2 linked regions of the Phytoactinopolyspora mesophila genome follow. The protein of the gene in region 1 interacts with the protein of each later gene in a pairwise test. Links are inferred from orthologs where the notes say so. Each region holds a gene or a part of one and is shown in the gene's direction. Other genes may lie near its edges. The genes, in order: F7O44_RS10675 and rlmB.

Region 1 (14,611 bases):
CCTGCGCTACGCCCGTGAGCAAGGGGCGCGTGTGCTGGCCATCTGCAACACCAACGGCGCGACCATCCCTCGTGAGTCCGATGCCGTCTTCTACACCTATGCCGGGCCCGAGGTGGCGGTGGCCTCCACCAAAGCCTTTCTCACCCAGCTGATCGCCTGCTATCTGGTGGGGCTCTATCTCGGACAGGTCCGGGGAACCAAATGGGGTGACGAGGTCCGCTCCGTCGTCCGGGACCTTTCCGACCTGCCCTCCAAGGTGGACCAGGTCCTGGAGACCATGGAGCCGGTGCGGGCGCTGGCCCGTGAACTCTCCACTGCCACGTCAGTGCTCTTCGTCGGCCGGCACGTCGGATTCCCGGTGGCCCTCGAGGGTGCGCTGAAGCTCAAAGAACTCGCCTACATGCATGCCGAGGGCTTTGCCGCCGCCGAGCTCAAACACGGCCCGATCGCCCTGATCGAGGATGGTGTGCCGGTGGTGGTCGTGGTCCCGTCGCCGCGCGGCCGCTCGGTGCTGCACGACAAGATCGTCAGCAACATTCAGGAGATCCGCGCCCGCGGCGCGCGCACCATCGTCATCGCCGAAGAGGGTGACGAGGCGGTGGTCCCGTATGCCGATCACATCGTCCGGGTGCCGGAATGCCCGACGCTGCTGCAGCCCGTCGTCGCGACGGTTCCGCTGCAGGTCTTCGCGTGCGAAATGGCCAGCGCCCGCGGGTTCGACGTCGACCAGCCGCGCAACCTCGCCAAGAGTGTGACCGTCGAGTAGACGGTGGAGTAACAGCCCCCGCCCGCCCCCGCGCCCCGCGCACCGCTCCGCGCCCGCCCCGCCCCGCGCACCGCGCCGCGCTTCCCCTTCTTTCTCGGAAGTTGATCATGGGCACGTGGCGCCTACTGGAGCTCCAATAGGCGCCACGTGCCCATGATCAACACGGGTCTGGCTGGGTGGGTTCTCAGCCCGGCAGTGTGACCGCGACGACGGCGACGACGAACGCGGCGCCAACCAACCCGACCATGAGCAGCGCGTGCCGGTGCAAGGCGGCGCGGTGGCCGCCGCGTTCCTCCGGCAGCGCGAACACCCGCCGCGGCCACAGCCGCCACGAAACCCGGGCGAAGACGAAGGCAGCCACCGCCAGGAGCATGCCCTCCACAGCGAAGAGCACCTCGGACGCGGTGTTCGTCTCGACAGCTGCCAATGCCCCACCGGTGGCGAAGAGTGCGACGACGATCCCGACGACGGGCCGCCGGTTGCCCGAGCCGAGCACCGTGAGGAACTCTTCCAGGGTGTCGTCGTCGGCCGCGAAGAACCGGGCCGCGCGTGGTTGCACGATCAGCAGGCTGTAGAGCATCGATCCCAGCCACACCGCCAGCAGGCCGATGTGGGCGACGGCCAGTGCGGAGGTCACCACGGCCGTCGAGTGTAGTCGGCTGCCGCGGAAGCCGAGGCCGGGCGTGCTCTACCCCAACACCGGGCAAGGGCGGCGGCTGTTTCAAGCTCAACCGCTTAGGCTGGTGCCCGTGATCGTTGGTGTGGGCATCGATGTCGTGGACATCGGCCGGTTCGCGGAGACGCTGGAGCGCACCCCAGCGCTGGCCGAACGCGTCTTCACCCCGGACGAGCGTAAACGGTCCATTCCTTCGCAAGCGGCTCGATTCGCGGCCAAAGAGGCGCTGGCCAAGGCGCTCGGCGCACCGGTCGGCCTGCAGTGGCATGACGCCGAAGTAGTCCGCGACGACGCCGGACGGCCCTGGTTCAGCGTACGGGGCACGGTCGAACGCCGATGCGCCGTTCTCGGCGTCGTCAAGGTGCACTTGTCGCTGTCTCACGATGCCGGCGTCGCGTCCGCCATGGTGGTCCTGGAGGGGGACGGGACGGGAATCGACCCGATGGGCCATCGGCCCGGAGCCGCCACCGGCCTCCGGGAAACGCGCCCGCCCGACGACGAGCGCAGCGTCGAAGGGACCACCAGATGATCGGCGCGCACCCCGTCGATGAGATCCGTGCGGCCGAAGCGGCACTGATGGCGACGCTTCCGGAGAGCGCTCTGATGCAACGGGCGGCCGCCGGGCTGGCCGCCGTTTGCGCGAGGGTATTGGGCGGCCCGTACGGTTCCCGGGTGGTTCTGCTGGTCGGCGGCGGTGACAATGGCGGCGACGCGTTGTGGGCGGGTGCCCGGCTGGCGCACCGCGGCGCGAGTGTGGACGCGGTGCTGCTTCGCCACGATCGGGTGCATCCGGCCGGCCTGGCCGCCTTCCGACGAGCTGGCGGACGGGTCGTGTCGTCCGCCGACGTACCGTTGACGCCGGAAACACAACGGGCGATCGCGCGAGCCGACCTCGTCCTCGACGGCATGCTGGGGATCGGCGGACGGGGTGGGTTACGTGACGACGCGGCACGGCTCGCCGACGCCGCTGCTGCCGAGGCCGGCCTCGTCGTCGCCGTCGACCTGCCCAGTGGTGTCGAGCCGGACACCGCGGAGCTGACCGGCCCCCACGTGCGGGCTGATGTCACGGTGACGTTCGGCACGCACAAGCTCGCGATTTTGGCCGACCCTGCGGCACAGGTAGCTGGGCACGTCGAGTTCGTCGACATCGGGCTGGCGCCGTACCTGCCCGAGCCCGTGGCCGGGATGCTCGAGCCGGTCGACGTTGCCGAGATGCTTCCCGCGCCCGAGCGGAACTCGGACAAATACCGCCGTGGAGTGCTGGGCCTGCTCGCCGGCTCGGCGCAGTTCAGAGGAGCGGCTGTACTGGCCGCCGGCGGTGCTGCCGAGGGTGGTGCCGGCATGGTCAGATTCGTCGGCCCGGATGAGGTCGCGACACAGGTATTGAACCGTTGGCCCGAAGTAGTGACCAGTGCTGACGTGGCGGACACGGGCCGGGTGCAAGCGTGGGCCGTCGGCTCCGGGCTGGGCGACGGCCGCGCCGCGGAGGTCGCCGCGGTGCTGGACACCGGGCTGCCGGTTCTGGTCGATGCGGACGGGTTGCGTCACCTGCCGGAGACCCTCGACGGGCGGGCACTTCTCACCCCGCATGCGGGGGAGCTGGCCAGGATGATGGACGCCGATCGTGGTGATGTCGAGGCCCACAGGCTGCGCTACGTTCAGGCCGCCGCACGGCGCTGGAACGCAACAGTTCTGCTCAAAGGGTCCACCACGCTGGTGGCGGCCCCCGACGGCCGGATCCGCGTCAACCCGACCGGCACCCCTGCGCTGGCCACGGCCGGATCCGGTGACGTGTTGTCGGGGCTGGCCGGTGCGCTGCTGGCCACGGGTATGGAGCCCTTCGACGCCGGTAGTGCGGCTGCTTACATTCACGGCCTGGCCGGGCAAGCCGCGGCCGAAGGTTCGGGTCTGCCCAGCGCCAGTGCGGTACTCGACGCGCTTCCCGCGGTCCTCGCCGCGCTCCACTCGGCGCGATAGCGCACGCCCCTTCCCGGTGATCGACAGTACGTTGCGGCTGTTTTACGGTGATCGTCAGTGGGATGTGGTCGCTGTTTAACAGCCGCAACGTACTGTCGATCACCGGGAAGGGCGGGGAAGAACGCGCGCGCACGCATCACCAGCCGACGCACGCCACGCGGCGTCTGCGAGAATCTGCGCTGTGGGCGATCACGTTCGCGGCGCCGTGCCGCACGCACAGGTTCTCGTCGACCTCTCGGCGATCCGGGACAACGCCGCAGAGCTGCGCGTGCGTGCCGGCTCGGCAGAGCTGATGGCCGTTGTCAAGGCGGACGGTTATGGGCATGGTCTGGTACCGGCTGCCCGGGCCGCGCAAGTTGGCGGAGCAACGTGGCTGGGCACAGCCGTGCTGGCGGAGGCTTTGGCGCTGCGCGCCGCGGGTATAGAAGGCAGGCTGATGGCCTGGCTCTGTGCGCCGGGAGAGCGGTGGACCGATGCGCTGGCTGCTGACGTCGATGTCTCCGCCGCGGCCCCCTGGGTTGTTGCCGAGATCGCCGACGCCGCCCGGGAGACCGGCCGGATCGCCAGGCTGCATCTGAAGATCGACACCGGTCTGGGCCGCTCTGGCTCGACCGAAGCCGACTGGCCGGGGCTGGTCGACGTCGCGTTGAAAGCACAAGCGGAAGGCCTGGTCAACGTCGTGGGGCTGTGGTCGCACTTCGCGATCGCCGACGCGCCCGAGCACCCCGCCAATGTGGCGCAGGTCGAGACGTTCCGGTCGGCCGTCGCGCTGGCCGAAGCCCGCGGGGTGCGCCCGGAGGTCCGCCACCTGGCCAACTCCGCGGCGACCTTGATGTCTCCGCACACGCATTTCGACCTGGTCCGGACCGGACTCGCCGTCTACGGACTGTCGCCGCTTGCGGACGTGGTCTCGCCGGGTGATGTCGGCCTGCGGCCCGCAATGTCGGTGCGAGCGAGGCTGGCCCTGGTCAAGCGGGTAACCGCGGGCCAGGGTGTGTCCTACGGCCATTTCCATGTGACTGATCGCGAGACCAACCTGGCGCTCGTGCCACTCGGATATGCCGACGGCGTGCCCCGGCACGGATCCAGCGGCGACGGCGGACCGGGCGGACCAGTCCTCATCGGTGGCAAGATCCGGCGGGTCGCCGGGCGGGTGTGTATGGATCAGTTCGTCGTCGATGCCGGGGACGATCATCTGCAGGCAGGGGACGAGGTCGTGCTCTTCGGCGACGGCACCTCGGGTGAGCCGACGGCGCAAGACTGGGCGCAGGCCTGCCGCACTATCTCGTACGAGATAGTCACCCGCTTCGCGCCGCGGCTGCCACGGACGTACATCGATCGCGAGGCGGCACTTTGAGCAAGCTCGTCACCGCCGGCAAGACCGCCGGAGCGGTCGGAGCGCTGCTTGGCGTCGCGACGGCAGGCGCGGCGGTGGGTTTCGCCGCGGAGCGTTACGTGATGGGCCGGTCGCTGCGCAAGGATGATCCCTATGCCGACGAGCCGTTCGGGTCGCTCCGCGGCAAATCACAGATCGTCGTCGCCGACGACGGCGCCCCGCTGTACGTCGAGGTGGACGAACCGGACGGGCCGGCCGACGTCACCGTTGTTTTCAGTCACGGATACGCGCTGACCCAGGATTCGTGGCATTTCCAGCGCCGGGATCTGCGCGGCCGTACCCGCCTGGTCTTCTGGGATCAGCGCAGGCACGGCCGTTCGGGAGGTGCGGCCGACGACGACGGCGACGAGGTGGTGGTCGATCGCGACACGATCCGTGCGGAACCTCGGCAGAAGATCGTCCGGGAACGGCTCGCTGCCGACTTGAGCGCGGTTCTGGACGCCACCACACCACGGGGGCCCGTGGTCTTGGTCGGGCACTCGATGGGCGGGATGACCATTCTGGCGCTGGCACTGGAGCGTCCGGAGCTCTTCGAGGATCGTGTCCGCGGCGTGGCGCTCATCGCCACCAGCGCCGAAGGTCTCAACGCATCGACTTTCGGCCTGCCCACGCCGTTCGGGCGGCTGGCTACTCGCTCGGCGCCGGGTCTCGTGGCCGCCTTGGCACGCCGGCCGGAGCTGATCGAGCGAGGCCGGCGCGCGGGTAGCGACCTCGGCTACGTCATCACCCGCCGCTACTCGTTCTCCCGGGGCGCATCGCCGGCTCTCGTGGAGTTCACCGCCCAGATGAATGCCTCGACGCCGGTGGACGTCCTCGCCGAGTTCCTGCCGGTGGTTTGGGGGATCGACGCGCACGCCGCGCTCCCGGTCCTCGCGGGTATACCCGGTCTGGTGATCGCCGCGGAGAACGACCATTTGACGCCGCTGCGGCACAGCCGTGACATCGCGGAAGGGCTCCCGTTGGCTGAGTACGTCGAAGTCGCTGACTCGGGGCACATGGTTTTGCTGGAACGCGCCGGGCTGGTCACCGACTACCTGGATACCCTGATCGAACAAGTTCGCCGCGGGCCGCGTCCTTCCCGGCGGTCCCGGGCCAGCGTGCTTGCGCTCTGGAGACGGAAATGATCGAACTCGACGTGGTGTCCGCCGACGAAATGGCCAGCTTGGGCACCCGGCTGGCGAAGTCTCTGCGGGCCGGCGATCTCGTTCTGCTTGGGGGAGCGCTGGGTGCCGGCAAGACCACCCTCACCCAAGGGCTGGGCGACGGGCTCGGAGTACGCGGGCCGATCACATCGCCGACGTTCGTCATCGCCCGGGTGCATCCGTCACTGGTGGACGGCCCACCTCTAGTGCATGTCGACGCCTACCGCCTCAGCGGTTGGGACGAACTCGAGGACATCGACCTCGAAGCGACCCTCGATGAAGCCGTGACCGTCGTCGAATGGGGCGAAGGGCTCGCGGAGGGCCTGGCCGGTGAACGCCTGGAGATACACATCGATCGCTCCGCGCATGCCGGCCACGGCGCCGGCGAGCCGCGCCGCGTTCGTATTGCGGGAATCGGCATCCGCTGGGACGACGCCCAACTGCGAGCGGCGTTGTCAGTGTGACGTGGTAGAAACGGCGACATCCGACATGGCGCCCAAGCGGTTGAACGGTGGTCGAGGCCCGAATGACATCTGTCGAGGAACAGCTCAGCAGCGGCGCCGAGATCGTCGACACCGACTTGAGCGAGCGTGACCTGCGGGCCGAGCTAGCTGGCGAACTCGACCACCCACGGGTGTTCCGCCGCTGCGACTTCACTGAGTCCGACCTGTCGAAAGCATGGCTGGTCGGGGCCACCTTCGAGGGCTGCCGGTTCGACAACGCGACCTTGGTCGGCGCGTACCTCGACGGCTCCACGTGGAAGGGCGGATCAGCGCCGAAAGCCCAGCTCAAACGGGCCGATGTGACAGACGCCACGTTCGAGGGCGTCGACCTCGCCAACACCAACTGGGCCGGTGCCATGGTGGCTGGGACGAAGTTCACCGGCTGCCGGATGATCGGTATCCGTTTTGACGACACCCGGGGTCTCGGGTGCCAGTTCTCCAGGTGCAACCTGATGCTCGCGACGCTGTCCGGGATCAGCCTCCGTGGGCAGACGCTGGAAGGCCTGCGGCTGGATGACGCCGTCCTCGCGGGGGCTGATCTGCGAGACACGATGTGGATCGACTCCCGGCTGCGCGGCGCCGAACTCCGCGCAGCCGAGCTCGACGGTGCCGACCTGCGCGGAGCTGACCTCGGCGAGTTTCCGCTGCAGGACGCACACAGGCTCGCCGGTGCCGTCATCTCCGGTAACCAGGCCGCGGTCATCCTCGGGCATCTGGGCATCGTCGTGCTTTCTTAGAGGCCTCGCTGTCAGGCGACTCCCATACTGCGCGGCCTCTAAGTCCCGCCGCGGCGGGCATTCCGGGAATCGTGCCCCTGGGCTGCCGGACTGCGTAAACGTCGGACGGCGAGCTCGGCACCAGCCCATCCAGGGCCCAACAGAGCGACATTGGCCACCCGATTCCAGGCGCACCACGTAAAGTTAACAATCGTGCTGCTCTTAGCCCTGGACACAGCGACGCCCGCGGTGACGGTCGCTCTACACAACGGGGACCGTGTCGTCGCCGAGTCGACCACCATCGACGCCCGCCGGCATACCGAATTGCTCGTCCCCGCCATCTTCGCCGCCCTTGCCACTGCGAAGGCGGACCGCCGGGAGATCTCCGAGATCGCGGTAGGCGTCGGCCCAGGGCCATTCACGGGTCTGCGGGTTGGGCTGGCCGCCGCGCTCACACTGGGCGCGGCGCTGGACGTTCCGGTACGCGGAGTTTGCAGCCTGGACGTCGTTGCCCACGGCGTGGTGGCCGGAGGTTTTCATGACGACGGCCCATTCATGGTGGCCACCGACGCGCGCCGCCGCGAGGTCTACTGGGCCGGATACGACGCCTCGGGCCGGCGAATCAGCGGCCCGGACGTCGGACCGGCCGCCGATGCCGGTGAGATTTCCCCGGGCCTACCCGCGGCCGGCGCGGGTGCCAGGCTGTATCCGGAAGCTTTCGCCGCTGCGCTGATGCCCGAGTACCCTTCCGCAGCCGACCTCGCCTTGGCCGTGGCCGGCAAATCGATCGACATCCTCGAGCCACGCCCGCTGTATCTCCGCCGGCCAGATGTCACCCCGGCGTCGAAGCGTAAGAGCGTGCTGAGCCGAACCGCCTCATCGCTTGCGGGGCGGCAACAGCCGTGACCGTCCGGATCCGGCCGATGCGGCTGGCGGACATCGAGGCGTTGCTCCCGCTCGAGCAGGAGCTGTTCGCGGGTGACCCGCCCTGGTCGGCTCAGATCTTCCGATCTGAGCTGGCCGGGATGCCGGCGACACGATGGTATGTGGTCGCGGAGTATGAGCTGGGCCCAGCGGGCGGCCGGATCGTGCGGTCAGACGAACCAGGTCCGTTGCCACGGACCGGGCCGGACACGCGCATCGCCGGATACGCCGGGCTGCGGCTGCCGTCCATGTGGAAAGAGCCGGCCGACATCCACACCATCGCCGTGGCTACCGACGAGCAGCGGCGGGGCATCGGTAGCAAGCTCTTGGCAGTGATGGCCGAAGAGGCTCGTGCACACGGCGCGACGTCGCTCACCATCGAGGTGCGGGTGGACAACGAACCCGCGCTGGCCTTCTATACCCGGCATGGGTTCGAGCAGATCGGGGTGCGCCCTGGCTATTTCGGGGGAAACCGGGACGGCTTGGTGATGAGTCTTTCGCTATCCCGGTGATCGTGAGCGTCTCGCTGCCGTCATGACGACCTGAATCGCTCCTGAAATGGGGACGGCGGCGCTGAAATCAGCTCACGATCACCGGAGCGATGGCGCTGAGCAGGGCTCAACGCTGCCGTGGATAATCGACTCTTGTGGCCGTACAACCCCTGATCCTGGGCATCGAGACATCCTGCGACGAGACCGGCGTCGGCCTGGTCCGGGGCACTACGCTGCTCGCCAACGCGGTGGCGAGCAGCATCGAGGAGCACGCCCGGTTCGGGGGTGTGGTGCCTGAGGTTGCGAGCCGGGCACACCTGGAGGCGATGACTCCCACGCTGCAGCGTGCGCTCGACGAAGCCGGAGTCACCCTCGCCGACGTCGACGCCATTGCCGTGACCGCGGGCCCCGGGCTGGCCGGTGCCCTCATGGTGGGCGTGTCTGCCGCCAAGGCGCTGGCCATCGCACTTGGAAAGCCCCTGTACGGCGTCAACCATCTCGTGGGTCATGTCGCGGCGGAGCAGCTCGAAAACGGCCCGCTGACAGAACCGGTAGTGGCGTTGCTGGTATCCGGTGGCCACACCGAGATCCTCGAGGTCACGGACATCGCTACGGCGGCGACTCTGCTGGGGCAGACCCTCGACGACGCCGCCGGAGAAGCCTTCGACAAGGTTGCCCGCCTCATCGGCCTGCCATATCCGGGCGGGCCGCACATCCAGAAGTCGGCTGCCGGCGGCGACCCGTCGTCCATCCGCTTTCCGCGGGGCCTGACCAGCCAGCGCGATATGAACCGGCACCGCTATGATTTCTCCTTCTCCGGGCTGAAGACGGCAGTGGCCCGGTGGGTCGAGACAGCTGAGCGTGACGGTGTGACGGTGCCGGTGGCCGATGTCGCCGCGGCATTCCAGGAGGCTGTGGCCGACGTGCTCACCCACAAGGCGGTACTAGCGTGCAAGGAGCGCGATGTGCGGACGATGGTGCTCGCCGGCGGGGTAGCGGCGAACGCGCGTATTCGCGATCTCACTCGCGAGCGCTGCGCCGCGGCCGGCATCGAGCTGAGACAACCTCGGCTGTCGTTGTGCACGGACAACGGCGCCATGATCGCGGCGCTGGGCGCAGCGGTCGTCGAACGGGGTCTACCGCCGAGTTCGCTCGACTTCGGCACCGATTCTTCGCTGCCGGTCACCGAGGTGCTGGTATGAGCCGTCAGCTCCCACCGAACGATCTGGTCGCCGTGCGTGGCAGACTGCCTCGGATGAGCCGGTTGCTGACGATTACCGCCGCCGTAGCTCTGATGGTCGCCGCGTGTGCGTCCGATGATTCAACGCCGAAGGAGAGCCCGCCTGTGTCCACCTCCACGCCTACGGCCCACGAGACCACCGCTGCTTCGCCTTCGCCAGAGGCTCCGGAGCCGCTGGCGTGGGGCCCCACCACTAGTGAATACGAAGAAGCGGAATCGATCGTCGCGGAGATGTCCGTCGAACAGCAGGCCGGCCAGGTGATCGTCGCGAACTACAGCGGCTTGGAACCTCCCACCGAGCTGATCGCCGAGTTGGGTCTGGGTGGCGTCATCGTCATGGGAGACAACGTCGAGTCCCCGGACCAGCTGCGCCGGACGGCCGAGGCAGTGCAAAGCGCTGACGACCGCGGATATCCGCTGATCGTCAGTGTTGATCAGGAAGGTGGACGGGTTGCCAGAGTTCGCGAACCCGCCACCGAATTCCCGTCCTACATGACCTTCGGTGCCGCTCGGTCGGCCGACCTCGCCACGGAGGTCGCCCGGGCCAGCGGCCAGGAGCTGCGCGCCATGGGTTTCACTATGGTCTTCGCGCCTGACGCCGACGTCACCACGGGCGCGGACGACCCCACCATCGGCAGCCGCTCGGCAGCGTCGAATCCAGAGCTGGTCTCCGATCTGGTGGCAGCGTCGCTGGAAGGTTACTCCCGGGCCGGCATCGTCCCGGTCGTCAAACACTTCCCGGGACACGGATCGGTACCTGCTGACAGCCACGAAGAGCTCCCGGTGCAGACCGCGTCGCTCGAGGAACTTCAGGACCGGGATTTCATCCCGTTCAGGGAGGCTGTCGAGGCGGGGATTCCGGTGGTCATGGTCGGGCATATCGAGGTCGAAGCGGTCGATCCCGGTACCCCGTCGTCGTTGTCCAGCGACGTGGTCGGCCTTCTGCGAGACGAACTCGGCTTCGACGGACTCATCGTCACCGACGCGATGGACATGGGGGCGATCACCGAGGCCTACGGGCCGGCCGAGGCGGCCGTGCGGGCCTTGGAGGCCGGTATCGACGTCGTCCTGATGCCCGCGGATGTCCGTGCAGCCCATGCCGCGATCGTCGAGGCGGTGTCGGACGGGCGGCTGGACACCGACAGGCTGGCAGCGGCCGCCACCCGCGGCGTCGCGCTCATGTTGCACCAGCAGAAGGCCGACGAAGCTCCCGGACCGGACGCTGTCGGCTCGCACGGCGAGCTGTCCTACGACGCTTCGCTAGCCGGTATGACCATCGCGGCGGGCCAATGCGAGGGCCCCTACGTGAGCGATTCCATCGAGGTGGTGGGCGGCACCGAATTGGACCGGGCCAGGCTGACGGCAGCGGCCGAGGAGGCCGGGCTCAGCGTCGGTTCGGGCGATGTCGTCCGGTTGCTGGGCGGCACCGATCCGGGGAGCGGGGACGTCGTGGTAGCGCTGGACACGCCGTACGCGCTGGGGGCAAGCGAGGCCCCGACGAAGATCGCGTTGTATGGGAGGACGCCCCAGGCATTTGCCGCCCTGGTGGACGTGCTGCGTGGTAACGAGACGGCACACGGGCGGCTTCCGGTGGACGTCGAAGGTGCCGAGCAGCTCGGCTGCCCGGAATCACCCTCCTGACCTGAGCACTCCCACGACCCGGCTACGTCAGACGCCTGACCACTCCCACATCTCGATCACCGGGCTGAGCCGGGCTGGCCCGGCGCCTGGTCAGTGCTTGACCGGGCGTCGGGGCAGTCCGTTCGACGAGGTGGCAGGCTCAGGTTCAGCCTTCGCGTTTCGGAGCTCGCTCACGTGCTCGACGAGCTTGATGAGGACGTTCTTGCCGGACTCGCGGTCGCGGGCGTCGCACATGACCACCGGAGTCCTGTCGTCGAGGTCCAGGGCTTTGCTCACCTTCTCGGGGTTGTAATGACGGGAACCCTCGAAATGGTTGACACCCACGACAAACGGCAACCCCCGGTGCTCGAAGTAGTCGACCGCCGGGAAGCAGTCCTCGAGGCGGCGGGTATCGGCGAGGACCACGGCTCCGAGAGCGCCCATGGCGAGTTCGTCCCACATGAACCAGAAGCGGTCCTGTCCTGGCGTCCCGAACAGGTAGAGGCACAATCCGTCGCGGATGGTGATCCTGCCGAAGTCCATCGCGACCGTGGTGGTGGTCTTGCGTTCGACGCCGTTGGTGTTGTCGACGACCTGTCCTGCTCCAGTGAGTGCTTCCTCGGTATGCAGGGCGCGGATCTCGCTGACGGAGCCGACCAGCGTGGTTTTACCCACGCCGAATCCCCCGGCGACGAGGATCTTGAGGGCCACGAGGGGCTGGACGCCGTCGGGAACGGATTTAGAGTGCACGGAGGCCATCGATGACTTCCTTGAGAATATTGCTGTCAGGGATTCGGTGCGGAGCTGGTGGCGTGATCTGGACATGGCCGGAGTTCAAGAGATCTCCGAGCAAAACCCGCACCACACCGAGCGGCAAGTTCGATTCGGATGCGACATCGGTGATGGTCTGTGGATACCGCCTGCAGATGCGCATGATGAGCTGCTGTTCCGGTGAGAGCGAGGGGTCGTATGGTGCCGACGACGCCACGTGCACAGTTGCCATCAGATCGAACGACTCAGTGGTGCTCCTGGCCCGGCCCGCAGTTACTGCGAACAGCCGGACGATCGGCCCCGCGTCGTCGTCGTACCAGTGTGGGCTTGTGTCACTCATCGGCGCGCATCACTTCGGTGCGGCTGCGGGATCCAGTTGATCTGGCCGGGTCGGTACGTAGAGGTGCTCATGGACTTGTTTCACCAGCCTCGCCATCTCGTAGGCGATGAGACCGATGTCAGCGTCGGCCTCACTGAACACTGACAGGCAGGAGCGGTCGCCGGCGGCGACGACAAAAAGGAAGCCACCCTCCAGCTCCACCATGGTCTGGACAACGCCTCCGGCCTCGAAATGCATCCCAGTGCCTTTGGCGAGGCTGTGGAATCCCGAGGCTATGGCGGCGAAGCGTTCGCGGTCTTCCCGGCTTAGTTGATTCGAGGCGCCGACCGGCAGGCCGTCGCCCGAAAGCACGACTGCATGCCGGATCTGGGCTACGCGACCAACTAGATCATCGAGCAGCCAGTTGAGCTCGCCCGACATGTGGGTGGGCTCGGTCATCGGTTCTCTCCCTCTTGCGGCGACTCGTCTTGTTTCTCGGATTGCCCTCGGAGCCACCCGTTACGCAGCGCAGACAAGGTGGCGCGTGCCTGATCGGGTGTCCGGGTCGGGTTTTCGCTCGGCGACGGCGTGCTGGGTGGCGGGGGCGGGGGATCGCTCCGGAGCTCTGGACGGAGACTGGCGCGACGGACCCTGCGTGGGAGGTCATCGACCTCGGCGTCCTGGGGTGCCGCGTCCTCGCGAGACGTCTGTCCGGTAAGAGCCTTGGCGGTTTCGCGAACGGCCTGCAACCCGGGTTCGGTCGCCGGGCCCGACCGCGGATCGGGGACGGCGGACAGCGATCCGACAGCAGTCAACTGGGCCCTTTCCAGGTCGGGTGCCGGCTCTGGAGGCGGTATCTGCTCCGTCATGGTCCGATCGAGCAGGGCGTCCGGGATCAAAACGATGGCAGTGACGCCTCCGTAGGCCGAGCGCTGCAGCGTCACCTCAACATTATGACGGCGCGACAGCCGGTTGACCACGAATAGGCCGAGCTGGTCGGCTTCGAGGAGGTCCACCTGGTCGGTATCCCGGATCCGGCGGTTGGCATCGGCCATCGCCTGCTGGCTCATGCCGAGACCACGGTCTTCGACCTCGAGCGCTAGGCCGGTGCCGACTACTTCGCCGCGGACGACAGCCTTGGTGTGGGGCGGCGAGAAGACCACCGCGTTCTCCACCAGTTCGGCGATCAGATGGGTCAAGTCCGCGACCGCGGTGCCCGAGATCCGGACGTCCGGGATGTTCGCGACCTCGACACGGGTGAAGTCCTCGACCTCGGCCACGGCGCCACGCACGACGTCCATCATGGGGACCGGGTTCCGCCAGCGACGGGCCGGCGGCACCCCGGAGAGAATGATCAGACTCTCGGCTTGGCGACGCATGCGGGTGGTCAGGTGGTCGAGGCGGAACAGGTCTTCCAGCTGGTCCGGGTCCTCGATTCGGCGCTCCATGCTGTCGAGCAGCGCGAGCTGCCGGTGCAGCAGGACCTGGCTCCGACGCGCGAGGTACACGTAGACGCCGGAGATGCCCTTGAGCACATCGGAGCGCTCGATCGCGGCTTGCACCGCGGAACGGTGAACGGCGTTGAGAGCCTCCGCCACCTGGCTGACTTCGTCGTCGCCCAGGGCAACCTGTGGAGCTTCTGTGTCGATGTCGACGTTCTCGCCGGAGTTCAGCTTGCGCAAGGTCGCCGGGAGTTTGCGGCGGGCCAGGTCCATGGCGGAGTTGTGCAGGCCGGCAAGTTCGACGACGAGGCCACGGCCGATCAGCACCGATATCAACAACGAGAGGATGACACCGATCAGACCGAGCACGACGGCCACACCTGTGGTGCCGAGGACGTCGAAGCTGAAGAGACTGGCCTCTTCAGCCGCGATGGTGGTCACACGTGCTTCACCCGCGGCAAGTTCCTGCTGGACCGAGCCGGCAGCCTCGCTCCATGCGTCGGCCGGGACCGCGCCGACAATCGTGTAGCCGGCTCGCCCGCTGGTCAGATCGGCCTCGAGATCACGGAGGAACTGATAGGACCGGCTGGTCAGGACGTCCCGGTACGCGGCTTCGGCCGAGGGTCGC
Region 2 (14,781 bases), on another replicon or contig:
GTTGGGCTGATCATTCCGGCTGCCGGGATGGGTGAACGCTTGGGTGTAGGAGTGCCCAAAGCGTTGTACACGGTCGGTGGCCAGACGCTGCTCGGCCACGCGCTCAGGTCCAGCGTGGACTCCGGTGTGGTCTCGTCTGTGGTGATCGCCGCGCCGGTCGGGCTGGCCGGCAGAGTGCTGGACATCCTTCAGCCGCCGCTTCCCAGAACGGTCAACGTGCAGGTTGTTGATGGCGGCCGGTCCCGGCAGGAGTCCGTGCGAGCCGCGCTGGCCGTGCTGCCGGAGAATCTGGATGTCGTGCTGGTACACGATGCCGCCCGGTGCCTGACGCCGGCAAAGATGTTCGTGGACATCGCGCACGCTGTATGGAGCGGCCACGACGCCGTCGTTCCGGGTCTTCCTGTGGTCGACACCCTCAAACAGGTCAACGGTGCCGGCGAGGTGACCGGCACGCCGGATCGCTCTGTCTTGCGTGCCGTGCAGACCCCACAGGGCTTCCGTCGTGCGGTTCTCGAACGTGCTCACAACGCCGGAGCGCAGAACGGCAGCGATGCCACGGACGACGCCGGCTTGGTGGAGCGTATGGGCTCCCCGGTGCACGTCGTTCCCGGTGACGAGGAAGCATTCAAGGTGACCCGGCCGCTGGATCTTCTACTGGCCGAAGCGGTGCTGGCCAGGCGCCGAGCCGCGGATGGGCCTGACGAGCCAGGTACTGAGCGTTGATAGGCAGATCTCCGAGCCGGCGAGCCGCCGCATGATTCCCCGAGTAGGTATCGGCACTGACGTGCACCCGCTCGAGGCGGGCCGGCCGTGTTGGGTCGCGGGTCTCCTGTGGCCGGACGAGCCTGCGGGTTGTGCAGGGCATTCCGACGGCGACGTCGCCGCGCACGCGGCATGTGATGCCGTGCTCTCGGCGGCGGGGTTGGGCGACGTTGGTGCGGTCTTCGGCACCGGCCGCCCGGAATGGGCCGGAGCCTCCGGGGTGACACTATTGACCGAGGTCGCCAGGTTAGTGCGGCAGGCATCCGGAACCATCGGCAATGTCACTGTTCAAGTAATCGGCGACCGTCCCAAGATCGGGTCGCGGCGCGCGGAGGCGGAAAGTGTGCTGAGCCGAGCCGTGGGTGCACCGGTCAGCGTCAGTGGAACCACCACTGACGGGCTCGGCCTCACTGGCCGTGGGGAAGGGCTCGCCGCGGTTGCTGTCGCCTTAGTGAGTTTCTGACGGCCGGCTGGTGGGGCGCCCTAGCACCGGCCACGGAAGCGGCGCTCGCAGAATCGCGATGGCCACCGCGAGCGCCAGACCTCCGAGCAGCCAGCCACCAGGGATATCGCTGAACCAGTGGTAGTCGAGCAGTGTCATCAACATGCCCACGACGAACACCGCGCCGAATGCGACAGCCAACCAGTGCCGGAACAACCGGCGATTGGGTCGTCCGCCCCATGCGCTGAAGAGGACCACCACGATGAGAATCCAGGTGAGTGTGGCGTTGGCCGTGTGCCCGGATGGAAACGCCTGGCCCTCGCCGTGGAGGATGTCGATCCCGGTGTGCGGCGGGGTGCGGGACAAGCTGAACTTGATCCAGTAGCCGACGAAGAAGACGGTGGCCAGGCCGGCGCCGATGGCGATGAGCGGGCGGATATTGCGCTGGTTCCACGCTACCCATGCCCCAGTTGTCACCAGGATGGGCAGGGTGTAGAGCCGCTGGCCGCCCAGGCTGGCGATGCCGTTGAGAATGCCGCGGGCGATGCCTGAAGGTTGCCGCGGATCGACGTAGCTGTGCAGGGGCCAGTCCCAGGCGATGGCCGGTCCGCGCACCACCACCTGCCAGGTCAGCAAACCCAGCAACGCCGCGCTAGTGGCGCCGAGGATCAGCGGCAGTACCCACCACCGGGTGTTCTCCTGGTCGCCGGGCACCCGAAGGTGCATGTCAGCGCCATTCTCCGGCTTGCCGGCGGCAGGCAAGCCGGGGTCGCGATGATCCGGTTCGGACCGATCGACGTCGGACACAGGTGCTGCTCCACGGGTGTTCGGGGTCTGGGACAGTGCCGATAGCGGCCAGACTAGCTACCCTTGTCCGGTGAGTTTCCGCCTGTACGACACCGCCACGCGTCAGATCCGTGATTTCCTTCCCGTCAATCCGGGCAAAGTGGGCATCTATCACTGCGGTCTGACGGTACAGGGGCCTCCGCACGTGGGCCACATCCGGAAAGAGGTAGTTTTCGATGTCTTGCGGCGTTGGTTGGAGTATCGCGGTCTCGAAGTGACGATCGTGGCAAACGTCACCGACATCGACGACAAGATCTTGAACAAGTCGGCGGCCGAAGGTTATCCGTGGTGGGCGTGGGCCTATCAGAACGAGCGAGCGCTCGACGCCGCCTATGAGATCCTGGGCTGCACACCGGCCACCTACCAGCCCCGGGCAACCGGACATATTCCGGAGATGGTCGAGCTGATGCAGGAGCTGCTGAAGCGCGGACACGCATATGAGGGCACCGACGGCTCCGGCGACGTCTACTTCGACGTGCGGTCGTGGCCCGACTACGGTGAGCTGTCCGGCCAGAAGATCGAAGAGATGGAGCACGCCGCCGACGCCGACCCGCGGTGCAAGCGCGATCCACGCGACTTCGCCCTCTGGAAGGGCTACAAACCGCATGAGCCGGTCACGGCATCCTGGCCGACGACGTTCGGTCGAGGCCGCCCGGGGTGGCACCTTGAATGCTCCGCGATGGCGGCGAAGTACCTCGGCGAAGAGTTCGACATCCACGGCGGCGGTCTCGACCTGCGCTTCCCGCATCACGAGAACGAGCTGGCCCAGTCACGCGCGGCAGGCCAGCGCTTCGCCCGGTATTGGATGCACAACGCCCTGGTGACTCAAGCCGGCGAGAAGATGAGTAAGTCGCTCGGCAATTCGCTGCTGGTGTCGGAGGTGATCCGGCGGATCCGTCCGGTCGAGCTGCGCTATTACCTGCTGGCGGCGCACTATCGGAGCAACATCGAGGTCTCGGACGAATCGATGGCGGCCGACGCCGCCGCGTTCCGTCGGCTCGAAGGGTACGTGATCCGTGCCGCGGAGTTCGTGCCGGGTGTCGCGCCCGCTGACAAGGTCCCGCGTGAGTTCGCCACGGCGATGGACGACGATCTGTCGGTGCCGCAGGCGCTGGCGGTGCTCTTCGACTCCGTCCGGGCCGGCAACAGCTACCTTGCCGCCGACCAGCGCAGCGAGGTCGCGCGGAATCTCGCCGACGTCCGGGCCATGCTGGGTGTACTGGGGCTCGATCCGCTCGCCGAGCCGTGGGTCGGCCTGGATTCGGTGGGTAGCTCCGGCGACCGGCTGCGCCGCGTCGTGGAGGGTCTGGTCGACACCTTGCTGGAGCAGCGGCAGGAGGCGCGCAAGCGCAAAGACTTCGCCGCGGCCGACGCACTTCGGGACCGGCTCGGCGAGCTGGGTATTGTCGTAGAGGACGGACCGTCCGGAACACGGTGGGAGCTGGCTGACTGATGCCTGGAAATTCGCGACGACGCGGAGCGATGCGCAAGCCCGGCACCAAGAAGGGCATGCAGGTGGGCTCCGGTGGTCAGCGCCGTCGTGGTTTGCAGGGTAAGGGGCCTACGCCACGGGCCGAAGAGAGAACCAGCCATCCGGCGGCGCGACAGTCGGCGAAGAAGCAGAAGTCCGGCGCCACGCAGACGCCCCGCAGGTCGTCCACCGAGCGTGGTCGCCCGGGCACGACTGAAACCGTAGCGGGGCGCAACTCCGTCGTGGAGGCGCTGCGTGCCGACGTGCCGGTCAAAGCGCTGTACGTGGCTGAGCGGATCGATAACGACGACCGCGTGCGGGAGGTCCTGCGCATCGCGTCGGATCGCCGGCTTCCGTTGCTGGAAGCGCCGCGATCGGAGCTGGATCGCGTCACCGGCGGCGCCGTGCATCAAGGCCTGGCGCTCACGCTTCCGCCGTATCAGTACGCCGAGCCGGCAGACTTGCTCGAGACGGCTCATGAGGCTGGCGAGTCGCCGCTGGTTGTCGCGCTCGACGGCGTCACCGATCCGCGCAACCTGGGTGCCGTCGTCCGATCTTCGGCCGCGTTCGGCGCGCACGGCGTCGTGGTGCCGGAACGTCGCAGCGCTGGTATGACAGCGGGTGCATGGAAGACATCCGCCGGCGCGGCCGCGCGGCTTCCGGTCGCCCGAGCCGTCAACTTGGCCCGGCAGCTGCGCGCCTACCAGGACGCGGGCCTGTTCGTCGTCGGTCTCGACAGCACGGGTGAGATGGAGATCGCCGACGTCGCGGCGTTGACCGAACCCCTGTGCCTGGTGATCGGCTCGGAGGGAGCGGGCATGTCGAGGGTGGTCAGTCAGGCCTGTGACCTCGTGGTGAGAATCCCGATCACACGCGAGGTCGAGTCGCTGAACGCGGGTGTGGCGGCCGGCGTGGCCCTGTACGAGATCGCCCGTGCGCGTAGCTGAATCCGTCTCCTCAGTTCACTGAGCATGCCAGCGCATCGAATGCGCTATGCTTGCGGCTGCCCTCGCGGGGCTTGTGATGCGGGTCACCACCTGCCATCGCGGCCCGCTGAGGCAACGACCACCGTCGGCGGGGCGATCTCCGGCCGGCGCGCGAGCCGTGGAGGTACAAGGACGTGCCAGTCGAACGTATGCTGCCCACTCCCGAGTCCAAGGATCTGCTATCGCTGGTCAGGGACATCGCCGACTCGGAGTTGGCGCCCAGGGCCGACGCCGCCGAGGCGGCCGCCGAGTACCCGCGGGGGCTGGTGCGCCTCTTGGGTCGATCCGGTTTGCTCGGGTTGCCCTACAGCGCCGATTACGGCGGTGCCGAGCAGCCTTATCAGGTCTATCTCCAAATGCTCGAGGAGATCGCGGCGCGCTGGGCGACGGTAGCGCTCACCGTCAGCGTCCACACGCTCTCATGCTGGCCACTTGCCGCATACGGCACTCTCGAGCAGCGCAAGCGCTGGCTGCCGGATATGGTCGGCGGCGAGTTGCTCGGCGCGTACTGCCTCTCGGAGCCGCATGCGGGTTCGGACGCAGCCGCGCTGTCCACTCGCGCCGTCAGCCGCGGTGAGGACTACATCCTGAGCGGCACCAAGGCGTGGATCACCCATGGTGGGCATGCCGACTTTTACACGGTGTTCGCCCGTACGTCCGACGATGGTCCACGCGGTATCTCTTGCTTCGTGGTGCCTGCGGATTCCGAAGGGCTGTCTTTCGGTGCTCCAGAGAAGAAGATGGGCCTCACGGGCTCGCCAACCACTCTGGTGCACTTCGACGGTGTCCGTGTTCCCGGCGAGCGCCGAATCGGTGAAGAAGGCGCCGGCTTCGGGCTCGCGCTGGAGGCACTCGACTCCGGCAGGCTAGGCGTGGCGGCTATCGCCACCGGCCTGGCCCAGGCCGCGCTGGACGCTGCCGTGGCCTACGCGAGGCAGCGCGAGCAATTCGGCCGGCCGATCATCGGTCATCAAGGGCTGGGCTTCATGCTGGCCGACATGGCCGTCGCGGTGGAGTCGGCCCGCGCCACCTATCTCGTGGCTGCTCACCGGCGAGACGCCGGATTGCCGTACCGGCATCAGGCCAGCGCCGCGAAGCTGGTCGCCACCGACGCCGCGATGAAGGTCACCACCGACGCGATCCAGGTCTTCGGCGGGGCCGGCTACACCCGGGACTTCCCGGTGGAGCGCTACTTCCGGGAGGCGAAGATCATGCAGATATTCGAGGGCACCAATCAGATTCAGCGCATGGTGATCGCCCGCAGTCTCGAACGAGGGGACACGACCGAGCGCTAACGGTCACACTCAGACGCCCAGTCTGGGTCGTAGTCCTGGTGGTCGTCCCATGCGGTGGCCAGGATGCACAGCACGATGGTGGCCGCGCTGCCCATGCAGGGCGGTTCCTCTTCCATCTCACGCCAAGTGGCACATTGTTCGATCAGAGCGCGCTTGGCGGCAATGTCGGCGAGCACCCGTGCGGGCGAGTGCAGGGCTACGTGCCAGCCGGCGCCTTCGAGCTCGCCTACCACCGGTGCGGCGATCACCATTTCGTCCGGTGTGACCGACACCGGCGGAGGTGGCGGCTCGAGGACGACATCTCCGCCGGTTTCGACGCCCCAACGGGCGCCGCCGACCGCGTAAGCCGCGTTGCGCGCCGCGGTCTCCATCTCCTCGAGCCGGGCGCGTAGAAAAGTGATCAGGTCGACGCTCATCGTGGCTTCCGTAGCTCTTCCGGCACGGTCGACTCGTCCGGTGCGGCGGTGCACGAACCGCAGCTCGCGCATTGGGTGACATCCATGGTGAAGCCGGAGGGGAAGCGGACAGTCCGGGTTTCGAGGATGCAGTCACCGTGCCGCGGTTTCATACACCGATACTCATCCATCATTTGGTGACTCCTTCCGTTAGAGGAGCACAGTACACCTACATGCGAAGAGATATGAAGACCTATATAGAGATGGACTTCTCTATATGGGAATGGCCAAGGCTATATATGTGAAAGACCGTGACGTCGAGCTGTGGCGACGCGCCGAACTGTACGCCGAATCCCGGCGGTTGACGATGTCCGCGCTGGTTCTCACCGCTCTAGAGCGCTTCCTGGAGAGCGCCGAGCGTGAATGAATCGCGACGTCCAGGCGTCATCCATCCGCCCGGGCATGACCAACCGAGCTTCGCCCCGGCCGGCGCGTCACCCGCAGTGACGGCCGAGTACCACTAGCGACGCGAACTTCCGGTCCGCGTCACTAGAACTGGTCCCACGGGACGCGAAACGGCTGTGTCTCCTCCGGATCTTCCGAGGTGCCGCCGAGGATGGCCAGCTCGTCGGGCTTGTGACGGAGCACGTTCTCGACGTAGTCCTCAGCTGCTTCAGCGATGCCGACGTCGTGGCCGGCCTGCTCCGACAGGTACCACCGATGCTCCAGGACCTCATGGAAAATCTCCGGTGCCTCGAGCTTGCCGCGGAACTCGCGGGGGATTGCCCGCACTACCGGCTCGAAGCAGTCCATGACCCATGCGTTCGCGACGATCTCCTCGTCCTCACCTTGTTGCTCGGTCTCGGCGGCATAGGCGTCCAGGTCATTGAGCAGCCGTCGGGCTTGGTTCTCCTGAGCATCGATGCCGGTGAGCCGCAGCAGCCGGCGCGAGTGGTGTCCGGCGTCGACCACCTTCGGCTGGACGCGTACCGTCCGGCCCCCGATGTCGGTCACGATGTCGAGCTCGGCGACGTCGAATCCCAGCTCATTGAGTCGTTCGACCCGGCGGGCGATCCTCCAGCGTTCATTGACGTCGAACGCTTCCCACTCGGTGAGCTCTGACCACAGCGCATGGTAGCGCTTGACCACGTGGTCGCTGGTGGCGATCGGATCGACCGAGTCGTCGAGATAGCCCGCCGCGGCGAGGTCCATCATCTCGCCGGCGATGTTCACCCTGGCGATGTCGATGTCGTGGTGGCGTTGCCCGTCGCTGAGTTCGTTGTGGAGTTCCCCGGTCTCCGCGTCGACGAGATACGCGGCGAACGCACCGGCATCGCGCCGGAAGAGAGTGTTCGACAAAGAGCAGTCGCCCCAATAGAAGCCGAGCAGGTGCAGGCGGCCGATCAGCACGACAAGAGCATCGATGAGCCGTTCGACGGTGTCCCTGCGCATCATGCGAGCGAACAGGGCACGGTACGGCAGAGAAAACTGCAGATGCCGGGTCACGAGGATCGAGTCGAGTGGGGATCCGTCCGGCGCCTGCCGCCCGCTGACCACGCCGACGGCCTGAACGGACGGAACCTCGAGACGCTCCAGGTCCCGCAGCAGCCGGTACTCGCGGTCCGCGTACGCCTGTACCACTTCTTTCAGGGCGTAGATCCGCCCACCCAGCCGGGTGAAGCGGACAACATGGCGCGAAATGCCGCGAGGCAGCGCGACCAGGTACCACTCCGGCCATTCCTCGAGGGGCATGTCCCACGGCAGGTCCAGCAGCGCCTGTTGTTCCTGCGGTGTGGCCAGAATGCGCAGTTCCATAGAGCACATTGTGTACTAGTGCCCACTCAGCTCCGGCAATTGGAATCCCTCCCCGCCCAGCAGACTCGGTCGGAGGAGGCTTCGCCATTGGCCTTCCTCGCTGATGCCCACCACGCCAGGGAGGGGTTCCAATTGCCGGAGCAGAGTGGGCTGCGACCTTGGGCGTACCCGCAACTGCTGTGGTGGTGGGAGCATGGGGCCGCCATGGAGAGGTCCCAATCACCGGAGCCGATAGGTGGTATCAGCTCGGAGGCAACTGCTGGGGCGGTGGGAGCAAGGGGGCGGTCGGAGGAGGCTTCGCCATTGGCCTTCCTCGCTGATGCCCACCACGCCAGGGAGGGGTTCCAATTGCAGGAGCAGAGTGGGCTGCGACCTTGGGCGTACCCGCAACTGCTGTGGTGGTGGGAGCATGGGGCCGCCATGGAGAGATTCCAATCCCCGAAGCCGAGCCGTCGCCCCCGATGCGCTTAGAGGAACTGCGACAGGAGAAGCATGCGAAAGGGCGGGCCTGCTGGCAATCCAGCAGGCCCGCCCGTTCAACGGATAGCGTTCAGGTGATCTTTCAGTGGCTGAGGCGCTCGCCGGTCTTGACGGAGAAGAAGTGCGACTCGCCCTCGCGGACCTTGAACACGACCTTCTCACCCTTGGCCGGGGTCATCCGAGGCTCAACCCGCGCAATGACGGTGTCGCTACGCATCCGGTCCGTCTGCTCGGCAGCCTTCGGCCCCGTGGGGTGCGCGTAGACGAACGCGTCGGAGCCGAGCTCCTCGACGACGTCGACCGTGACCGGGATGCCGCCGGTGTCCTCGCTGGACACCGGCACCAGGGACTCCGGACGGAATCCGATCGTGACGGTGTCCGAGCCTTCGGCCTTAACGGTGCTCAGCACCTCCGGGGGAACCGAGACGTCGGCTTCGCCGAGCTTGGCCCGACCACCTTCGACGAGGTCGAACGTGGCGATGTTCATGGCCGGCGAGCCGATGAAGCCGGCCACGAAGACGTTGGCCGGAGTGTCGTACAGGTTCAGCGGGGTATCGACCTGCTGGAGCAGCCCATCCTTGAGCACGCACACGCGGTCGCCCATGGTCATGGCTTCGATCTGGTCGTGAGTCACGTAGACGGTGGTGATGCCGAGCCGACGCTGCAGCGACGCGATCTGGGTACGAGTGGAAACGCGAAGCTTGGCATCGAGGTTGGACAGCGGCTCATCCATCAGGAACACCTGGGGCTCCCGGACGATGGCACGGCCCATGGCGACCCGCTGCCGCTGACCACCGGAGAGCGCCTTCGGCTTGCGGTCCAGGTACTCGACGAGGTCGAGTAGCTTGGCGGCTTCCATGACCCGGCGCTGGATCTCGGTCTTCGGGGTGCCGGCGATCTTGAGGGCGAAGCCCATGTTGGCGGCGACCGTCATGTGCGGGTACAGCGCGTAGTTCTGGAAGACCATCGCGATGTCGCGGTCTTTGGGTGGCATGTGGGTGACGTCGCGGTCACCGATCCGGATAGCTCCGGCGTCGACCTCTTCGAGGCCGGCCAGCATCCGGAGGCTGGTGGACTTGCCGCATCCCGACGGGCCGACGAGGACGAGGAACTCGCCGTCCTGGATCTCGAGATCGAGACTGTCGACGGCGGGGACGTCCTGGCCCGGGTAGACCCGGGTCGCTTTGTCGTACGTGACTGTGGCCATGGTGCTGTGTTCCCTTCACCGGCAGGTACGTGCCGGACGATCCGTAGTGAAGTGGATAGGTATGAAGTTTTCCACCGCATGGGTGTCTTGTGACGATACACGGACGGTTGGATCGGCGCCATCGTGGGTTGTTTGCCAAGAAGGGCTTTCGCTACCGCCCGATACGCCGTACGGTGCAAAAGCACGAGGTGTGCTCCGAGACGCTCAGGAGGCTCCCCATGCACGTATCCGATTTGATTCGCGCCAAGGGCAGTGATGTCGTCACCGTGTCGCCGGACGACGACATCCGCAGGCTGCTCGCGGTTCTGGCAGAGCACCATATCGGCGCCACGGTCGTGGCGGCCGGCGACGGCTCCATCGCGGGCATCGTTTCGGAAAGAGACGTGGTGCGGGCGATGGCCCGGCAGGGCGCGTCGATCCTGTCCGACCCGGTCTCGTCGATCATGACGTCCGATGTGCAGACGTGTCAGCCGGAGACCGGCCTGGAAGAGTTGTCCAGGGTGATGACCGACGGCCGCTTCCGGCACGTTCCAGTCGTCGTCGAGGGAAGGCTGGTCGGCATCGTCAGCATCGGCGACGTCGTCAAGAGCCGGATCACCGAGCTCGAGGTCGAAAGAGACTCGTTGTCCTCGTACATCCGGACAGCATCGACGTGATCAACATGAGCGAAACTGCGCCTTGGTCCTGACGGCTGAACTCCGCGGTGGACAATAGCTATTGATGTCCACTTCGTTTCGTGCCCAGGTCGTCTGGGGTGTCGGTCTGATCGCCTACATAGTGGCGGTGTTGCACCGAACGTCCTTCGGCGTGTCCGGACTCGAAGCGTCGGCTCGATTCGAGACGTCGGCCAGCGTGCTGGCCTCGTTCGTCGTCCTTCAGCTGGTCGTGTACGCCGGGTTGCAGGTCCCGGTGGGCGTCCTGCTCGACCAGATCGGACCACGACGGCTGCTCATCATCGGTGCTTTGATCATGGCATCGGGGCAGGCCGTGCTGGCGTTCGCCGAGACCGTTCCGGCGGCGGCCGGCGGCCGCATCCTAGTGGGCTGTGGCGACGCCATGACGTTCGTCAGCGTTCTCCGATTGGTGGCTACCTGGTTCCCACCGGGCAGGGTGCCGGTGCTGACCCAGGTCACCGGCCTGACTGGACAGCTGGGGCAAGTTCTTTCCGCGGTGCCGTTCGTGGCCGTGCTGAACAACTACGGCTGGACGCAGGCCTACGGTTCGGCCGCCGCGCTCAGTGTGGTGGTCGCCGTCGTGGCCATCGCGACGTTGAGGGACTCCCCGGAAGTCCGCGCATATCCGATTCAGGTGAATACCTGGAGCGGAGTGGGCAGCGACCTGATGACCGCCTGGCGCCATCCCGGTACCCGGCTCGGGCTCTGGACCCACACCACCACCGGGTTCGCGGGCATGGTTTTCGTGATGATGTGGGGGTACCCGTTCCTGGTGGCCGGGCAAGGGCTGTCTCGAGCCATGGCCGGCACGCTGCTGACGGTGATGGTGCTGGCCGGAGCCGTCGCCGGACCGTTGGTTGGTGTCCTGGTGCAGCGGCATCCTCTGCGCCGCTCCTGGCTGGTGCTTGGTGTGGTCCTGGCCAACGCCTCGGCCTGGACCGCGGTTCTGTTGTGGCCCGGCACGGCACCCTTCTGGCTGCTGGTCCTGCTGGTGCTGTCGCTCGCGCTGAGTGGACCAGGGTCGATGATTGGCTTCGACTTCGCGCGGACATTCAACCCACCCAACCGGCTCGGGACCGCCACCGGAATCGTCAACGTGGGTGGGTTCACCGCGGCCTTGCTATCGATTCTCGCGATCGGTGTGGTGCTCGACCTGCGCAGCGGCGGCACCGCGACCTACGAGCTCGACGATTTCCGGATCGCCTTCAGCGTCCAGTACGTGGTCTGGGTCGGTGGCCTACTCGGCATTCTCCGGACCCGCCGCCGGGTGCGCCGCAGGATGGCAGAGCACGGCGTCGTGGTGCCCCCTATCCGCGAGGTCATCGCCCGGCGTCGTCGCCATCGCCGCGGCCCGTAGGCGGCTCCGGCAAGTGGGTCTCTCCTCGCCCAGCAGACTCGGTCGGAGGGGCTTCGCTATCAACCTCCCTCGCCAGCTGATGGTCACGCTTGCCGGCTCCCTCGTGCCTCGTCCGCCGCCTCGCCGTTCGACATGCCCACCACACCATGGAGAGACCCATTTGCCGGAGCACCTGACTGCGTGATCATGGGAGGTTCGGGATAGCCGCGGCCAGGAGGGCACGCACACGATGCAGGTTCTCCTCGAACACCTGGAAGACCGTTTCCTGGGTGACCGGTTGTACGCCGGGATCGTCGTCGAGACCGGCGTCGTAGTCGGTGACGAGTGCGATCCCGGCGAAGGGAATCCCGGCTTCACCCGCGAGGGCCGCTTCCGGATACTGCGTCATGTTGATCACGTGCCAGCCGGCGGCGCGATAAGCAGCGGACTCGGCACGGGTGGAGAACCGCGGACCATTGGTGACAACGACGGTGCCGCCGTCGTGCACCGTGACGCCGGAGGCTCGTGCGGCGTCCAGGAGCACCTCGCGCAAGCGTGGATCGTACGGGTCCGCGAAGGGAAGATGCTGAGGACCTTCGTCGAAGTGGTCGTAGAAGGTGTCGGCCCGACCCCGCGTGCGATCAACAAGCTGGTCCACGACGACGAATTCGCCGGGACCGATCTCTGAGCGCAGCGAACCCGCGGCGAACGGCGCCACCAACGCGCGGACGCCGAGTTGGCGCATCGCATCGACATTGGCGCGGTAGTTGACTCGATGTGGCGGGAATTGATGCCGCACACCGTGCCGGGGCAGGAAAGCCACCTTGATTGGGGAACCGTTCGCCGGGCGGAACGTAGCGATGGTCACCGGGGCCGATGGCTGACCCCAGGCGGTGTCCAGGCTGACCGTTTCCAGATCCGCCGCCTGTTCCGACACGAAGGTATAGAAACCGGATCCACCGAATACGCCGACGTCTGCGCTTTTCAGGTGAGGTTTGTTGTTCATGTGGTTCCCCCGGGTGCGGTCGTGGGGTGCGGCCGGTGAGGCCGTGGGGTGAGCATGTCAGACGTACTCATCGCGTCCGTGCCGCCTCGCGTGCCCGGATCAGATGCGCTCGCATGTCCATCACGGCGCGCATTGTGCCCCGTACGGTGCCGGTGACCTTACTCCGGCCAACCCTGCGGCGGTATGGCACAGGCACTTCGGACACTCGCCAGCCGGCTTGACCGGCTCGTAACACCATTTCCAGCGGCCAGCCGGAGCGGCGGTCGGTGATCCCGAGTTCCAGGAGCGGCTCTCGCGCAGCGGCTCGCATCGGGCCGATGTCGCTGATCTGGGCTCCGCAGTACCGGTTGACCTGCCTGGCAAGATACCGGTTGGCGAGCCGGCTGTGCATCGAGAGTGCGCCGTCGCCGGCTTGCCGGGCGCCCAGCACGAGATCGGCGGTGCCGGTGGACACCGGCTGCGTGACCGTGGGGAGGTCGGCCGGATCGAGCGATGCGTCGCAGTCCATGAAACACACGACGGGCGTGGTGGCGGCCTCCAGCCCGGCGTAGCATGCGGCCCCGAACCCGAGCCGCGGCTCGGCCACCACCGTGGCGCCGTGGTCGGCAGCGATATCCGCCGAGCCGTCGTCGGAGCCGTTGTCCACGACGATCGGCCGGTAGCCGGGTGGCATCCGCTCGAGCACCCACCCGATCGCCGCTCGCTCGTTCAGTACCGGCAAGATGACGTCGATCACGGGGCTGCCTCCGGTGCCGGGGCGGTCGAGGTGGGGGCCTGGCAGGCATCCAGCACACGCGCGGTGTTGGAGCCCGGGATGAGTTCGGCGATGGCCTGCGCGTCAGCCGCATCGTCGAGATCGCGCAACGGCGGCAGCTCGGCGACGGTGAGCCCGAGCGAGCGCAGCCGGGAACACTGCCGGCTACCGGTGTCAGATCGGCTCATCGGTACTCCGTGGAAGGCAAGTGGATGCGGCGTGCCGAAGGCGATCGCCCACCAGCCGCCGTCTTCAGCCATACCGAGTGCGGCGTCAGCGGGGCCGTCCACGACGGTGGCGAGCGAGGCATCCAGGAGGGCGGCGGTGATCTGCGGCGTATCCATACCGATTTGCAAGCCCGGGCCACCGGCATATTCCCAAGCGGCGGCCAAGCGCTCGTTGAGCGAGCCATCCACCTGCGTGACGACCTCAAAACCGGGCGGCAGCCAGGGGCCGGGCGGGCCGTCCAGCGCGACAATGCGCCGTTCCGCGTGACACGCCGCCACCGCCGTCAGCGTGTCGGTCAGCGCGGCCTCGGCTATCGCGGCGGCCTGGTCCGGTGTGTAGGGAGGTGAAAGCCTGGTTTTCGCCTGACCGGCTACCGGCGATTTCGCCAGCAGGAGGATATGCGGCCGCTGCATGCCTTAGACGCTAGAGGCAGCCCGCGGCCCGAATCATTACGAACCGCGAAAGTCTTTGCTCGCACCGCGACGTGTGTGGTCCCGATCGGTCATCGTGAGTGGATGAACGAGAGCGCCCGTCGGATCGAGGCGCCGGATAGTGAGCGGACACACCAGCCGGACGGCTCCGGGTTCGGCGTCTGTTTCCGGCCCACGCGGCTGACGCTCCTTGTCCTGGTCGCCTGGGTGGTGCTCCTGGTGGGCGTCCGGCTGCTCGGGTTGCACGTCGTCGCCACCAGGGATGCGGATCTCAAACTCCGGGCGATCCCGTTGTACGGGGACTGGCAGTGGGGTATCAGCTGGTGGCTGCTGGCGCCCATCGTCGCCGGCTCGGTGTTCATTGCGGTCCTGCCGCCGTTGGTACAACGGTGGTCCTGGCGGGGAGTCCTGGCGGCCACGGCCGCTGCGGGTGTGGTGTTCAGCCTGGCGCTGGCGCTGGCCGAGACGCATCCGACGGTATGGTCCGACATCCACCACACCTATGCCGGGCATATCGGCTTCATCGACGACGCCGGTGGCGTCGAGCCGTTTCTCCGCGAGTACGCCGAAAGCCAGCTGATTCCGGCCTATCCGGTGCACCTGCGCTCGCACCCGCCAGGTTTGCTGCTGTTCTTCTGGTGGGCCGCCGAGGC

Evidence for each region.
Region 2: the proteins of F7O44_RS10675 (region 1) and rlmB interact in binary tests that used the Escherichia coli proteins (3 or more experiments, as listed by UniProt). The link is inferred for Phytoactinopolyspora mesophila from one-to-one orthologs.

What each region holds. Positions count from the first base shown.
Region 1 is NZ_WLZY01000003.1:178,776-193,386, reverse strand. Bases 1,364-4,193 are described here. They hold F7O44_RS10675 (NAD(P)H-hydrate dehydratase), read left to right. Parts: upstream 1,364-1,967; coding sequence 1,968-3,419; downstream 3,420-4,193. Other genes in these bases: alr (alanine racemase), read left to right, coding at 3,601-4,193; F7O44_RS10685 (hypothetical protein), read right to left, coding at 1,364-1,406. Outside these bases: glmS (glutamine--fructose-6-phosphate transaminase (isomerizing)), read left to right, coding at 1-766; more of F7O44_RS10685, read right to left, coding at 951-1,363; more of alr, read left to right, coding at 4,194-4,776; F7O44_RS10665 (alpha/beta fold hydrolase), read left to right, coding at 4,773-5,939; tRNA (adenosine(37)-N6)-threonylcarbamoyltransferase complex ATPase subunit type 1 TsaE, read left to right, coding at 5,936-6,421; F7O44_RS10655 (pentapeptide repeat-containing protein), read left to right, coding at 6,484-7,197; tRNA (adenosine(37)-N6)-threonylcarbamoyltransferase complex dimerization subunit type 1 TsaB, read left to right, coding at 7,390-8,082; F7O44_RS10645 (GNAT family N-acetyltransferase), read left to right, coding at 8,079-8,612; tRNA (adenosine(37)-N6)-threonylcarbamoyltransferase complex transferase subunit TsaD, read left to right, coding at 8,747-9,793; F7O44_RS10635 (glycoside hydrolase family 3 protein), read left to right, coding at 9,790-11,472; F7O44_RS10630 (GTP-binding protein), read right to left, coding at 11,563-12,210; F7O44_RS10625 (DUF742 domain-containing protein), read right to left, coding at 12,191-12,562; F7O44_RS10620 (roadblock/LC7 domain-containing protein), read right to left, coding at 12,572-13,000; F7O44_RS10615 (sensor histidine kinase), read right to left, coding at 12,997-14,611. UniProt on the Escherichia coli protein: Bifunctional enzyme that catalyzes the epimerization of the S- and R-forms of NAD(P)HX and the dehydration of the S-form of NAD(P)HX at the expense of ADP, which is converted to AMP.
Region 2 is NZ_WLZY01000004.1:310,055-324,835, forward strand. What follows is about bases 2,486-5,485. They hold rlmB (23S rRNA (guanosine(2251)-2'-O)-methyltransferase RlmB), read left to right. Parts: upstream 2,486-3,502; coding sequence 3,503-4,468; downstream 4,469-5,485. Other genes in these bases: cysS (cysteine--tRNA ligase), read left to right, coding at 2,486-3,503; F7O44_RS13825 (acyl-CoA dehydrogenase family protein), read left to right, coding at 4,642-5,485. Outside these bases: ispD (2-C-methyl-D-erythritol 4-phosphate cytidylyltransferase), read left to right, coding at 1-723; ispF (2-C-methyl-D-erythritol 2,4-cyclodiphosphate synthase), read left to right, coding at 755-1,225; F7O44_RS13810 (phosphatase PAP2 family protein), read right to left, coding at 1,211-2,011; more of cysS, read left to right, coding at 2,082-2,485; more of F7O44_RS13825, read left to right, coding at 5,486-5,802; F7O44_RS13830 (DUF6221 family protein), read right to left, coding at 5,799-6,290; F7O44_RS31135 (hypothetical protein), read left to right, coding at 6,499-6,624; F7O44_RS13835 (DUF4032 domain-containing protein), read right to left, coding at 6,747-8,012; F7O44_RS13840 (ABC transporter ATP-binding protein), read right to left, coding at 8,575-9,699; F7O44_RS13845 (CBS domain-containing protein), read left to right, coding at 9,918-10,355; F7O44_RS13850 (MFS transporter), read left to right, coding at 10,420-11,730; F7O44_RS13855 (MTAP family purine nucleoside phosphorylase), read right to left, coding at 11,915-12,715; F7O44_RS13860 (glycosyltransferase), read right to left, coding at 12,783-13,448; F7O44_RS13865 (TIGR04282 family arsenosugar biosynthesis glycosyltransferase), read right to left, coding at 13,448-14,110; F7O44_RS13870 (hypothetical protein), read left to right, coding at 14,213-14,781. UniProt on the Escherichia coli protein: Specifically methylates the ribose of guanosine 2251 in 23S rRNA.